Linked DNA regions of Vulgatibacter sp.. The protein of the gene in region 1 interacts with the protein of each later gene in a pairwise test. Links are inferred from orthologs where the notes say so. Each region holds a gene or a part of one and is shown on either strand. Other genes may lie near its edges.

The links. The genes of interacting proteins can lie anywhere in the genome.
Region 2: the proteins of rpe (region 1) and eno interact in binary tests that used the Escherichia coli proteins (3 or more experiments, as listed by UniProt). The link is inferred for Vulgatibacter sp. from one-to-one orthologs.

Annotation. Positions count from the first base shown.
Region 1 is NZ_JAWLCN010000003.1:743,882-748,904, reverse strand. The notes cover bases 1,423-4,223. They hold rpe (ribulose-phosphate 3-epimerase), read right to left. Parts: upstream 3,259-4,223; coding sequence 2,587-3,258; downstream 1,423-2,586. Other genes in these bases: rsmB (16S rRNA (cytosine(967)-C(5))-methyltransferase RsmB), read right to left, coding at 3,831-4,223; ACESMR_RS10765 (response regulator), read right to left, coding at 3,333-3,710; ACESMR_RS10775 (response regulator transcription factor), read right to left, coding at 2,164-2,544; ACESMR_RS10780 (DEAD/DEAH box helicase), read right to left, coding at 1,423-2,104. Also shown: more of ACESMR_RS10780, read right to left, coding at 1-1,422; more of rsmB, read right to left, coding at 4,224-5,023. UniProt on the Escherichia coli protein: Catalyzes the reversible epimerization of D-ribulose 5-phosphate to D-xylulose 5-phosphate.
Region 2 is NZ_JAWLCN010000008.1:175,745-180,839, forward strand. What follows is about bases 986-3,858. They hold eno (phosphopyruvate hydratase), read right to left. Parts: upstream 3,129-3,858; coding sequence 1,842-3,128; downstream 986-1,841. Other genes in these bases: rpoH (RNA polymerase sigma factor RpoH), read left to right, coding at 986-1,703; ACESMR_RS17880 (hypothetical protein), read right to left, coding at 3,317-3,490. Outside these bases: ACESMR_RS17865 (CBS domain-containing protein), read left to right, coding at 1-317; more of rpoH, read left to right, coding at 804-985; ACESMR_RS17885 (hypothetical protein), read left to right, coding at 3,929-5,086. UniProt on the Escherichia coli protein: Catalyzes the reversible conversion of 2-phosphoglycerate (2-PG) into phosphoenolpyruvate (PEP). It is essential for the degradation of carbohydrates via glycolysis.

The sequences.
Region 1 (5,023 bases):
CGTCCTCGGCGACACGGCGATCGACCTGGAGGAGGATGCCGAGATCGTCCACGTTGCCGAGCGCGCTGCCGTCGCCCGCGAGGCGGCGGGCGATCACCTGCGCCAGCACCGCGTTGATCGCCCGGCCTTCGTGGAGGTGGAAGACGAGCTGCGCGGAGCGGCGGGCGACGAGCCGCTCGACGTGGGGACGATCGCGGGAGGGCAGGGCGGAGGCGTGGCGCTGCAGCTCGCAGAAGCGCGCCACCGACGCCGCGAGGCCCGGGGGCATGCCCGCCTCCCGCAGGGCGGCGATGGCGCCCTCACGGCCCGCCGTGTCCAGGCCCCGGTCCACCGCCTCCACCAGATCCGAGAGCACCGCGGCGAGGCCGGGGGTGAGGGGGAACCGGCTGCCGTGCCAGCGGGGCAGCTTCACGGTGCCGCCGCCCGCGGGGGTGGCCAGCGCCTCGCCGCCGCTCATCGAGACGAGCTGGAGCACCTTGCCACCGAGGACGAAGCGATCGCCGGGCTTCATGTCGGCGAGGAAGCTCTCCTCCACCTCGCCGAGCCAGCGGCGCCCCGTAAAGACTTGAATGCGGGCCTCTTCGAAGATGGTCCCGATCGCCTGGGCCCAGAGGCGGAAGGTCTTCGGTGAGACCGGCTCGAGCACGCCGTCGCGCACGCGGATCCGCGCGGCGCCCGGCGCCTCCTCGCCCACCGAGAGCGGCAGCCCGCCGCAGAGGTAGCGCACGGTGGCGTCGAAATCCCCGCGATCGAGCGCGGCCCACGGCGCCGCCCGGCGCACCGCTGCCCAGGCCTCCTCCACCGGCGTGTGCCGCAGCGCGAAGCCCACCAGCTCCTGGGCGAGCACGTCCAGCGGCGCCCGTGGCGGGTGCACCGCCTCGAGCCGCCCCTCGCTCGCGCCCCGGCGGATCGCCGCGCATTCGAGCGCATCGGGGAGCGAGACCGGCACCAGCGCCCCCTCGGCCACGCCGCCGGGCCGGTGGCCCGCGCGGCCGATCCGCTGCAGCGTGCGGGAGACGCCCTTGGGCGCGCCGACCAGCAGCACCTGGTCCACCGCGTCGAGATCGAGGCCCAGCTCGAGCGACGAGGAGGCCACCACCGCCTTCATCTCCCCGGCCGCGAGGCGATCCTCCACCAGCGCGCGCTCCTCCTTGCCCAGCGAGGAGTGGTGCACGCCGATGCGGTCGCCCTCTTCCGGCAGGAGCACCGAGAGGGCGAGGCCGAGGCGCTCGGCGGCGGAGCGGGTGCCGGTGAAGACCAGCGCGCAGTTGGCCTTCTCCACCTCCTGCGCCACCGCGTGGGCGGCGCGGGCGGGGCCGTGTCCGGCGGGGGGCAGCTTGCGCCCCTTCGGCGGCCCGACGATGCGCAGGCGGTGGGTCCGGCGCAGATCCACCTGGGCGATGGTGCAGGGGCGCCCCTCGCCCACGAGGAAGCGCGCCATCCGCTCCGGCGGGTGCGCGGTGGCGGAGAGGCCGATCCGCTGTGCCGGCGCCGTGGCCCCGCCGTCCCTGCGGAGCAGGTCGAGGCGCTCCAGCGCGAGGCTGAGCTGCGCGCCGCGCTTGCTCTCCGCCAGGGCGTGGAGCTCGTCGACCACCACCAGATCGATCGCCCCCAGCAGCCGATCCGCCGCGGGATGGGCGCAGAGCAGCGCCAGCGACTCGGGGGTGGTGAGGAGCACGTCGGGCGGCGCCACCTGCAGCTTCTTGCGGCGGGTGGCGGTGGTGTCCGAGGTCCAGGTGGCGGCGCGCAGCGGGCCTTCCGGCAGATCCCGCGGCGCCGCCTCGAGCAGGGGCTCGAGGTTGCGGGCCACGTCCTGGGTGAGCGCCCGCAGGGGCGAGAGGTAGAGCACGCTGGCGCCGAGGGGGCGCCTGCCTTCCTGCGCAGCGGTGAGGAGGCGCGAGATCCCGGCGAGGAAGCCGCAGAGCGTCTTGCCGCTTCCCGTGGGGGCGAGGACCAGCACGCTGTCGCCAGCCAGCGCCGCGGGCAGGGCCCGGGCCTGGGCGTCGGTCATGCCGCTGCCGAAGCGGCCGCCGAGCCAGCGGCGCAGGGTGGGATCGAGTCCCTCGAGGCGCGTCCAGGGCGCTCTGGTGGGGGAAGTCGCCAAGCGGCAGAGGGAACGCGCGAGGGGCGCGGGACGATCCCGCCTGCGACGAGAAATCGGCCTTACGGATGCGCGCCGATCTCGGCGCACTCGAAGCGGACGGCCCGCTCGAACTCGTCGAGCTCGAAGGGCTTGGAGATCACGCCCTGCGCCCCCTGCTCCTCGGCCATCTTGCGCAGATCACCCGGCGCGATCGCGCTCATCAGCACGATCGGCGCGTTCCCCACCTCGCCGCGGAGCCGCGGCACCAGATCGTCCCGGCTCACGTCCGGCAGGGTGACGTCGGTGACCACCGCGCAGGGATGCCAGGTGGCCAGGTGCTCCTCCGCCTGCCCGATCGAGCCGGCGACCCGCACGTCGTAATCGAAGTCGCGGAGGAGCTCGCCCAGCAATTCGGCGAGCTCGGCTTCGTCTTCGATGAGCAGGACCCGGTGTCGATGCATGCCCTTCCTCCGACCTCTCCGCGGGAGGGTAAGCACGACCCGTCAGGTGCGGCTCGCGTTTTCGCGCAACTGCCGGATCACGGCGCCGTAATCGGGTTTTCCGAAGACCGCGCTGCCTGCCACGAAGACGTTCGCCCCGGCGGCCGCCACCTCGGCGATGTTCTGGGGGCCGATGCCGCCGTCGACCTCGATCCAGAGGTCGTGGAGGCCGCGCGCCTCCGCCATCTCGCGCAGGGCGCGGATCTTGCGGAGGGCCGAGGGGATGAAGCTCTGCCCGCCGAAGCCCGGGTTGACGCTCATCACCAGGACCATGTCGAGGTCCTCGAGCACGTACTCGATCGACGAGACCGGGGTGGAGGGGTTCAAGGAGACCGCCGCCTTCGCGCCCGCCTTGCGGATCTGCTGGAGGGTGCGGTGGAGGTGGGGGCTCGCCTCGACGTGTACGGTGACGATGTCCGCGCCTGCGTCGACGAAGGCCTCCACGTACTTCTCCGGCTCCACGATCATCAGGTGGACGTCCAGGGGCCTGGTCGCCGTCTTCTTCACCGCCTGCACCACCAGGGGGCCGATGGTGATGTTGGGGACGAAGCGGCCGTCCATGACGTCGACGTGGACGAGGTCGCAGCCACCCGCTTCGATGGCGCGCACCTCTTCGGCCAGGCGGCCGAAGTCGGCGGAGAGGATCGAGGGAGCAATCAGGGGGGTGCGGGCCACGGGCGTCTCCACGGGAAGTGTCCTAGCGGACGAAGCGCGGAGCGGTATAGCGCAGCCCTCGGGACGGTGCGAGTTCAGGCGGCCCGGGCAGCGGCGGCGCGGCGCACCAGCTCGATCAACTCGTCGATCTCGTAGGGCTTGGGCAGGGCGAGGCCGCCGCCCCGCTGCCAATCGCTCACGCCCTCGGAGTCGCCGCTGACCAGCACCTGCCTGCAGCGGGGCGCGCGCCGCGCCAGCTCGAGCCCGAGCTCGGGGCCGGTGGTGTCGGGAAGCCGGGCGTCGAGCAGCGCCACCTGCGGGTCGAAGCCCTCCAGCAGGGCCAGCGCCTCGGCGCCCTCCGCAGCGGCGCGGATCACCACGCCCTCCTCCTCCAGGATCATCTGGGTGAGGTTGCGGAGCTCCACGTCGTCCTCGACGACGAGTACACGCAGGCCTGCGAGTACGACCGACATCCATTCTCCCATCTGGTTGGAGGCGGACGGACTCTATCCGATCGGGACGGCCTCCCGGAAGGCCGAGCCGTGTAGGGAAAATTCACCCCTGGCGGGGTTTTCAGCTTGACCGGGAGGGCTTTACGTCCGCCGGAGGCGCGCGGCGTAGAAGCCGTCGATCCCCTGCCGCTGCGGCCAGGCGTCGAGGATCCAGCCGCCTTCGGACCAGCCCGGCGCAGGCTCGAGGGGCGCCTTCACGAAGGCCCCGCCCTGCCGCTCGAGGAAGGCGCGCACCTGGTCGGGGCCCTCCTCCGGCAGGATGGAGCAGACCGCGTAGACGAGGATCCCGCCGGGCCGCACCTCGGTCGCCACGTTGTCGAGGATGAGCGCTTGCGTCTCCACCATCCGGGCCACGTCCTCCGGCGTGCGCCGGTAGCGGAGCTCGGGGTGGCGGCGCAGGGTGCCCAGCGCGCTGCAGGGCGCGTCCACGAGGACCAGATCGAAGGGGCCTTTCGCCGCAGCAGGGAGCGGCTTGCTCGCGTCGGCGCCGAGAGGCCGCACGATCCCGTCCAGGCCCAGCCGCCGCGCCTCGTCGCCGATCCGCCGGGCCTTGCGCTCGTGCACGTCGACCGAGATCACCTCGCCGGCGCCGCGCTCGGCCAGGTGGCAGCTCTTGCCACCGGGCGCCGCGCAGGCGTCGAGGACCCGGGCCCCTGCGGCAGGGCCGCAGAGCTCGCCGACCAGCTGCGCCGCCTCGTCCTGCTGGGAGAAGAGCCCCTCGGCAAAGGCGGGAAGCCGGGCCAGCGAGCCGCCGCCCTCGACCAGCAGGCCGTCCTCCGCCAGCGGCGTCCGGCTGATCCGCGCGCCGGCGGCCTCGGTGGCGAGGCGGGCCTCGAGGGTTTCGCGGGTGGTGCGCTTGCGGTTCACCCGCAGCGTCGGCGGCGCCGGCTGGTCGATCGCCGCGGCGAAGGCCAGGGCCTCCTCGATCCCGAGGCGGGAGAGGAGCCGCTCCGCCAGCCAGCGCGGCAGCGAGCCCTGCACCTCGAGGGCGCCGAGGGGATCACTCGCCGGATCGGGGAGGGCCGGCGCGCCCTCGCGCCCGAGGCGGCGGAGCACCGCGTTGATCAGCCCCGCCGCCCTGGCGAGCCCGACGCGGCGGGCGGTGTTCACCGTCTCGCCCACGGCAGCGTGGGGCGGGATCCGCGTGTAGAGGAGCTGGTAGGCGCCGAGCCGGAGCAGATCCCGCACCCGATCCTCGAGGCCGGCGAGGCCGCCCTTCACCAGCGGCGAGAGGGCCCGGTCGAGGGCCACGCGCCTGCGCAGCACGCCGTAGG
Region 2 (5,095 bases), on another replicon or contig:
ATGGCAGGGTGATCGGCATGGTCACCGACCGCGACATCGCGCTCCGGATCGTCGCCGATCGAAAGGATCAGAATACCCAGGTGCGCCACGTGATGAGCTCCGACGTGCACGTCTGCACGCCGGACGATCGGCTCACCGACGCGGTACGGGTCATGGGCGAGGAGAACGTGCGCCGGCTGCCGGTGGTCGACCGGGACGATCACCTCAAGGGCGTGATCTCGATGAGCGACGTGGCCCGCGAGGCCGATCTCGACTACGCGCTCCAGGAGGCGCTCGAGCAGGTCGCCGCCCGCCGCTCGTTCTGGTCGCGCTGGTAGCAGCAGAGCTTCCGCTCGAGTGAAGGGGCCTTCCGGCGACGGAGGGCCCCTTCTTCGATCCGTCCTGCCCCTGCTCGAGGTCCGGTTGTAAGAAGTGCAGGGGTGGCTGCAAGCCCGCACCTTGCCCTCCGGCCACCGTGCCGGAGCGATTGTCCCTGCAGGGAGGAGCCGGCGTGCCCTTGCCGGCCTGCCGGCGGCGTCGCAGGTGCGCACGACCTTCCGAAAGATCAACGGGCCTCCGACGGCGCCCCCAGCGCCTCCCGGTAAGACTTACCGGCGCCAAGCCCTCGAAAACCCACCGCAGGGGCCTGCCCTGTATTTCTTACCGACCCTCTTGCCGACATGTATGCCAATGGACACTGCATGTAGGCATTTTTCTTGGGGTTTGCTCGGTTGGAAGAGTGGCACCCCATTCGCACAGGGACCCAGCACCGTGCCGCGGTCCCTCGGGACCCGTACCACCCGGAACTTGGAGGCTACCTGGCCATGCAGCTCTCGACCCTGCCGGCATCTTCGGGCTCGCTTGCGATGTACCTGTCGGAGATCAACCAGTACCCGCTTCTCACCCAGGAGGAGGAGCAGGAGCTCGCCCGCCGCTACCGGAAGAACGAGGACGAGGTCGCCGCCAGCAGGCTGGTGACGGCGAACCTCCGCTTCGTGGTGAAGGTCTCGTACGAGTACCGCTCCTACGGCATCAAGATGGCCGACCTCATCCAGGAGGGGAACATCGGCCTGATGAAGGCGGTGCAGAAGTTCGATCCCGACAAGGGGATCCGCCTCATCTCCTACGCCGTGTGGTGGATCCGCGCCTACATCCAGAACTACATCCTCAAGTCGTGGTCGCTGGTGAAGCTCGGCACCACCCAGGCCCAGCGGAAACTCTTCTTCTCCCTCGCCCGCACCAAGCGCGAGCTGGAGAAGCTAGGCGGTGCGGAGGAGTCCCAGGACGCCAGGCGCATCGCCAAGAAGCTCCGGGTGAAGCCGGGCGAGGTGGTGGAGATGACCCAGCGCATGGAGGGCCGCGACCTCTCCCTCGACGCGCCGATGGGTGACGACGGCGGCAACAGCCACGTCGACTTCGTCGCCGACGGTGGCGAGGGCCAGGACGCCCGCCTCGCCGACGCCGAGGAGCGGGAGATCGTCACCAGCCGCGTCGAGCAGGCGCTGATGCGACTGGATCCCCGCGAGCGCTTCATCATCGAGAAGCGCGTGATGAGCGACAAGCCGATGACCCTCAAGGAGCTCGGCCAGCACTTCGGCTTCTCCCGTGAGCGCGCCCGGCAGCTGGAGATCCGCGCCAAGGACAAGCTGAAGCACGAGCTGGTGGCCCTGATGGAGGACATCGAGCCGGAAGGCGTTGGGCCGATCGCCGCCTCGATGGGCTGAGCGACCGGGTCATCGCCCAGGGCGAAGAGGCGTGGGAGCTCCCGCGCCTCTTCGCGTTCCTGCCCTGCTCCTCGAAAAAAACGGCCGGTCCCCGTGGAGCGGCCGGCCGTCTTTCCTCGGGCGTGCAGCCCGCCGCAGCTACCGGCGGGGGAAGCAGGCGCGGCCAGCGTAGCGGGCGGCGCTCCCCAGCTCCTCCTCGATGCGGAGCAGCTGGTTGTACTTGGCCACGCGGTCCGAGCGGCTCGCCGAGCCGGTCTTGATCATCCCGCAGTCGAGGGCGACGGCGAGGTCGGCGATGGTGGTGTCCTCGGTCTCGCCGGAGCGGTGGCTCATCACCGCGGTGTAGCCGGCCTTCTGGGCCATGCGGACCGCCTCGATCGTCTCGCTCAGCGAGCCGATCTGGTTCACCTTCACCAGCAGCGAGTTGGCGATCCCCTGCTCGATCCCGCGGGAGAGGCGCTCCACGTTGGTGACGAAGAGGTCGTCGCCGACCAGCTGCACCCGGTCGCCGAGGCGCTCGGTGCCCATCTTCCAGCCCTCCCAGTCGTCTTCGGCGAAGCCGTCCTCGATCGAGGCGATGGGGTAGCGCTGGCAGAGCTCGTCGTACCAGCCGACGAGGCCGGCCCGGTCGAACTCCTTGCCCTCGCCTTTGAGGACGTAGGTGCCCTTCGCCTTGTCGAAGAACTCGCTGGAGGCGACGTCGAGGGCGAGCACGACCTGGTCGCCGAGGCTGTAGCCCGCCTGCGTCACCGCCTCCGCCACGACCGCGAGCGCCTCCTCGTTGGAGCCGAGGTCGGGGGCGTAGCCGCCCTCGTCGCCGACGCCGGTGGCGAGCTTGCGGCCCTTCAGCACCTTCTTGAGGGCGTGGAAGATCTCGGCGCCCCAGCGCAGGCCCTCCCGGAAGGAAGAGGCGCCCACCGGCATCACCATGAACTCCTGCACGTCGACGCGGGTGTCGGCGTGGGCGCCGCCGTTGAGGATGTTCATCAGCGGCACGGGCAGGGTCCGGGCCTGCGCGCCGCCGACCCAACGGTAGAGCGGCACACCGTGGGCGAGGGCGGCGGCGCGGGCTGCCGCCAGCGAGACGCCGAGGATGGCGTTGGCGCCCAGGTTGCTCTTGGTGGGGGTGCCGTCCAGGTCGATCATCCGCCGGTCGAGGGCGTACTGATCGTCGGCGTCCATACCCACCACTGCCGGGGCGAGCTTCTCGTTCACGTTCTCGACGGCCTTGAGCACGCCCTTGCCCAGATAGCGGGCCTTGTCGCCGTCCCGAAGTTCGAGGGCCTCGTGCTCGCCCGTGGAGGCACCGGAGGGAACGGCGGCGCGCCCCGTGTCGCCGGTGGAAACGGTCACCTCCACCTCGACGGTGGGATTGCCGCGGCTGTCGAGAATCTCGCGCGCGTGGACGTCGACGATATCGATCATGGACTGAGCTCCCTTCCTCGAAAAGGGCGGCAAGATAGAAGCGGTGAAGCGGCCAGGCAAGCGCTCCTGCGCCCCGCTGCCCACGGTTCGAGTGGCCTGCCGACACCTCGCGGCGCAGAAACGAGCGAACCCCCTCTCCTGGGTGGGAAAGGGGGTTCGGCAGATCGGAACGCTCCGGGACCCTTCGGTCAGACGGAGTAGTCGATGATGACCACGCCGCGCTCCGGCTTCTCCTCGCCGCTCGGACGGACCGGCTCCTCCGGCGCGATCGGGATCTCGATCCGGGGCCGCTCGTCGTCCCTGCGGCGCTCTTCGTCGCGTTCCCGGCGCTTGATCTCCTCGATGATGAAGGCATCGAGCATGGCGACCTCCTCGTCGAGCCGGCGCGGATCGTTCCGCCAACCCGCCCATCCATTTCTGCAAGCCCAAGGCCAGCCCGCAGCACGACCCGGACAACATCGGAACCTCCTCCGGGAAGTCCCTTCGCTGCCCCGACCCGCTCCCGCCTTCGGGGCCCGGGATCCGCAAGTCGCGGATCGCGGATTTCTCCAGCGAGGACGGCGCCCTTCTTCGATCTCCTAACAGTGGGCGACGCAATGTCAAGCAAGGCACGTTGAGCTTGCAGGCAGGCGGCCCTCGCCTCGTCCGGGACCGGGCGCGCTCCCAGCCCGCGCATATGCGTCCACAGCGTGGCGCCCCACCGCCGCACGAGGCGCCCTGCGCTCGCTTGCTCCCCCCGGGGGGCGCCTCCTATACTCGCGCCGCTTCAGGAGTGCCCCAACACCTGACCGAGGATCCCCATGAACCGCCGCATTCTCACCGCCGTGGGCGCCGCCGCCCTGCTGGCAGCCTGCAGCGACAACAAGCCCGCCGCCGAACCGGAGAAGGCCGCCCCCGCGCCGGCGCCGAAGGCCGCGGCCCCCGCCGCCCCGGCGAGCGACGCCTCGGTGGCCAGCGTGCCCGGCAAGAGCGACCCCGAGTGCGTCGGTCCGATCGACACGGCGGTCCCCGAGACCCGCACCATCGGCGATCGCACCGTCGAGGTGAACGGCTACCGGCTCACCGTCAAGAGCGCCGAGGATGCGGACGAGAAGGCGGTCGTCGGCGTCCTCGCCAACCTGAACGAGGCCTCCGGCGAGAACCTCTTCAACCTGGAGCGCTACCTCGGCTTCTTCCGCGAAAACGGCGCCGAGATGATCGTGGTCGCCGGCGACAGCGGCCAGGATCGCGCCAACATCGAGGCCGTGCTCCGCAAGGTCGCCGCCTCGGGACTCCCGGTCCTCGCCATCGCCGGCAACCGCGAGGCGCGCGCCGACTACGTCGACGCCGTCGCCGCGGTGCAGAAGGATCAGCCGAACCTGATCAACGGCAACCGGGTGCGCTACGTCGACTGGGACGACGCCGACTTCGTCACCCTCCCCGGCTACCACGATCCCCGTTACATCCACGCATCCGGCGCGGGCTGCCAGTACTCGAAGGAGGACGTCGGCGCCCTGAAGAAGCTCACCGCTGCGGCGAACGACGCGGTGGTCCTCGTGGCCCACGGCCAGCCACTCGGCACCGCTCCCACCGCCCTCGACGTGATCGCGCCGGACAAGAAGCACGTTGGCGATCCCAACCTGACCACGGTGCTCGAGACCGCCGGGATCCCCTTCGGGATCTTCCCGAACATCAAGGAGGCCGGCGGCATTGCCGTCGCCGACCTCGCCGGGGAGAAGGTACTTGCGGACGGCACCGCCAGTGAGAAGCTCTTCCTCAACCCCGGCGCAGCCGACAGCATCGAGTGGACGATGAACGACGGGACCACCTCGGTGGGCACCGCCGCCATCCTCGCCATCGAGGGGAAGCAGGCAACGCACCGGATCTACCGGGCGGCGAAGCTCTCCGATGCGGAGAAGGCACAGGCGGCCAAGCTCGCGCCGGCCCTCGAGCAGCCCGCGACCGCGCAGACGGAGTAAGGGTCCACC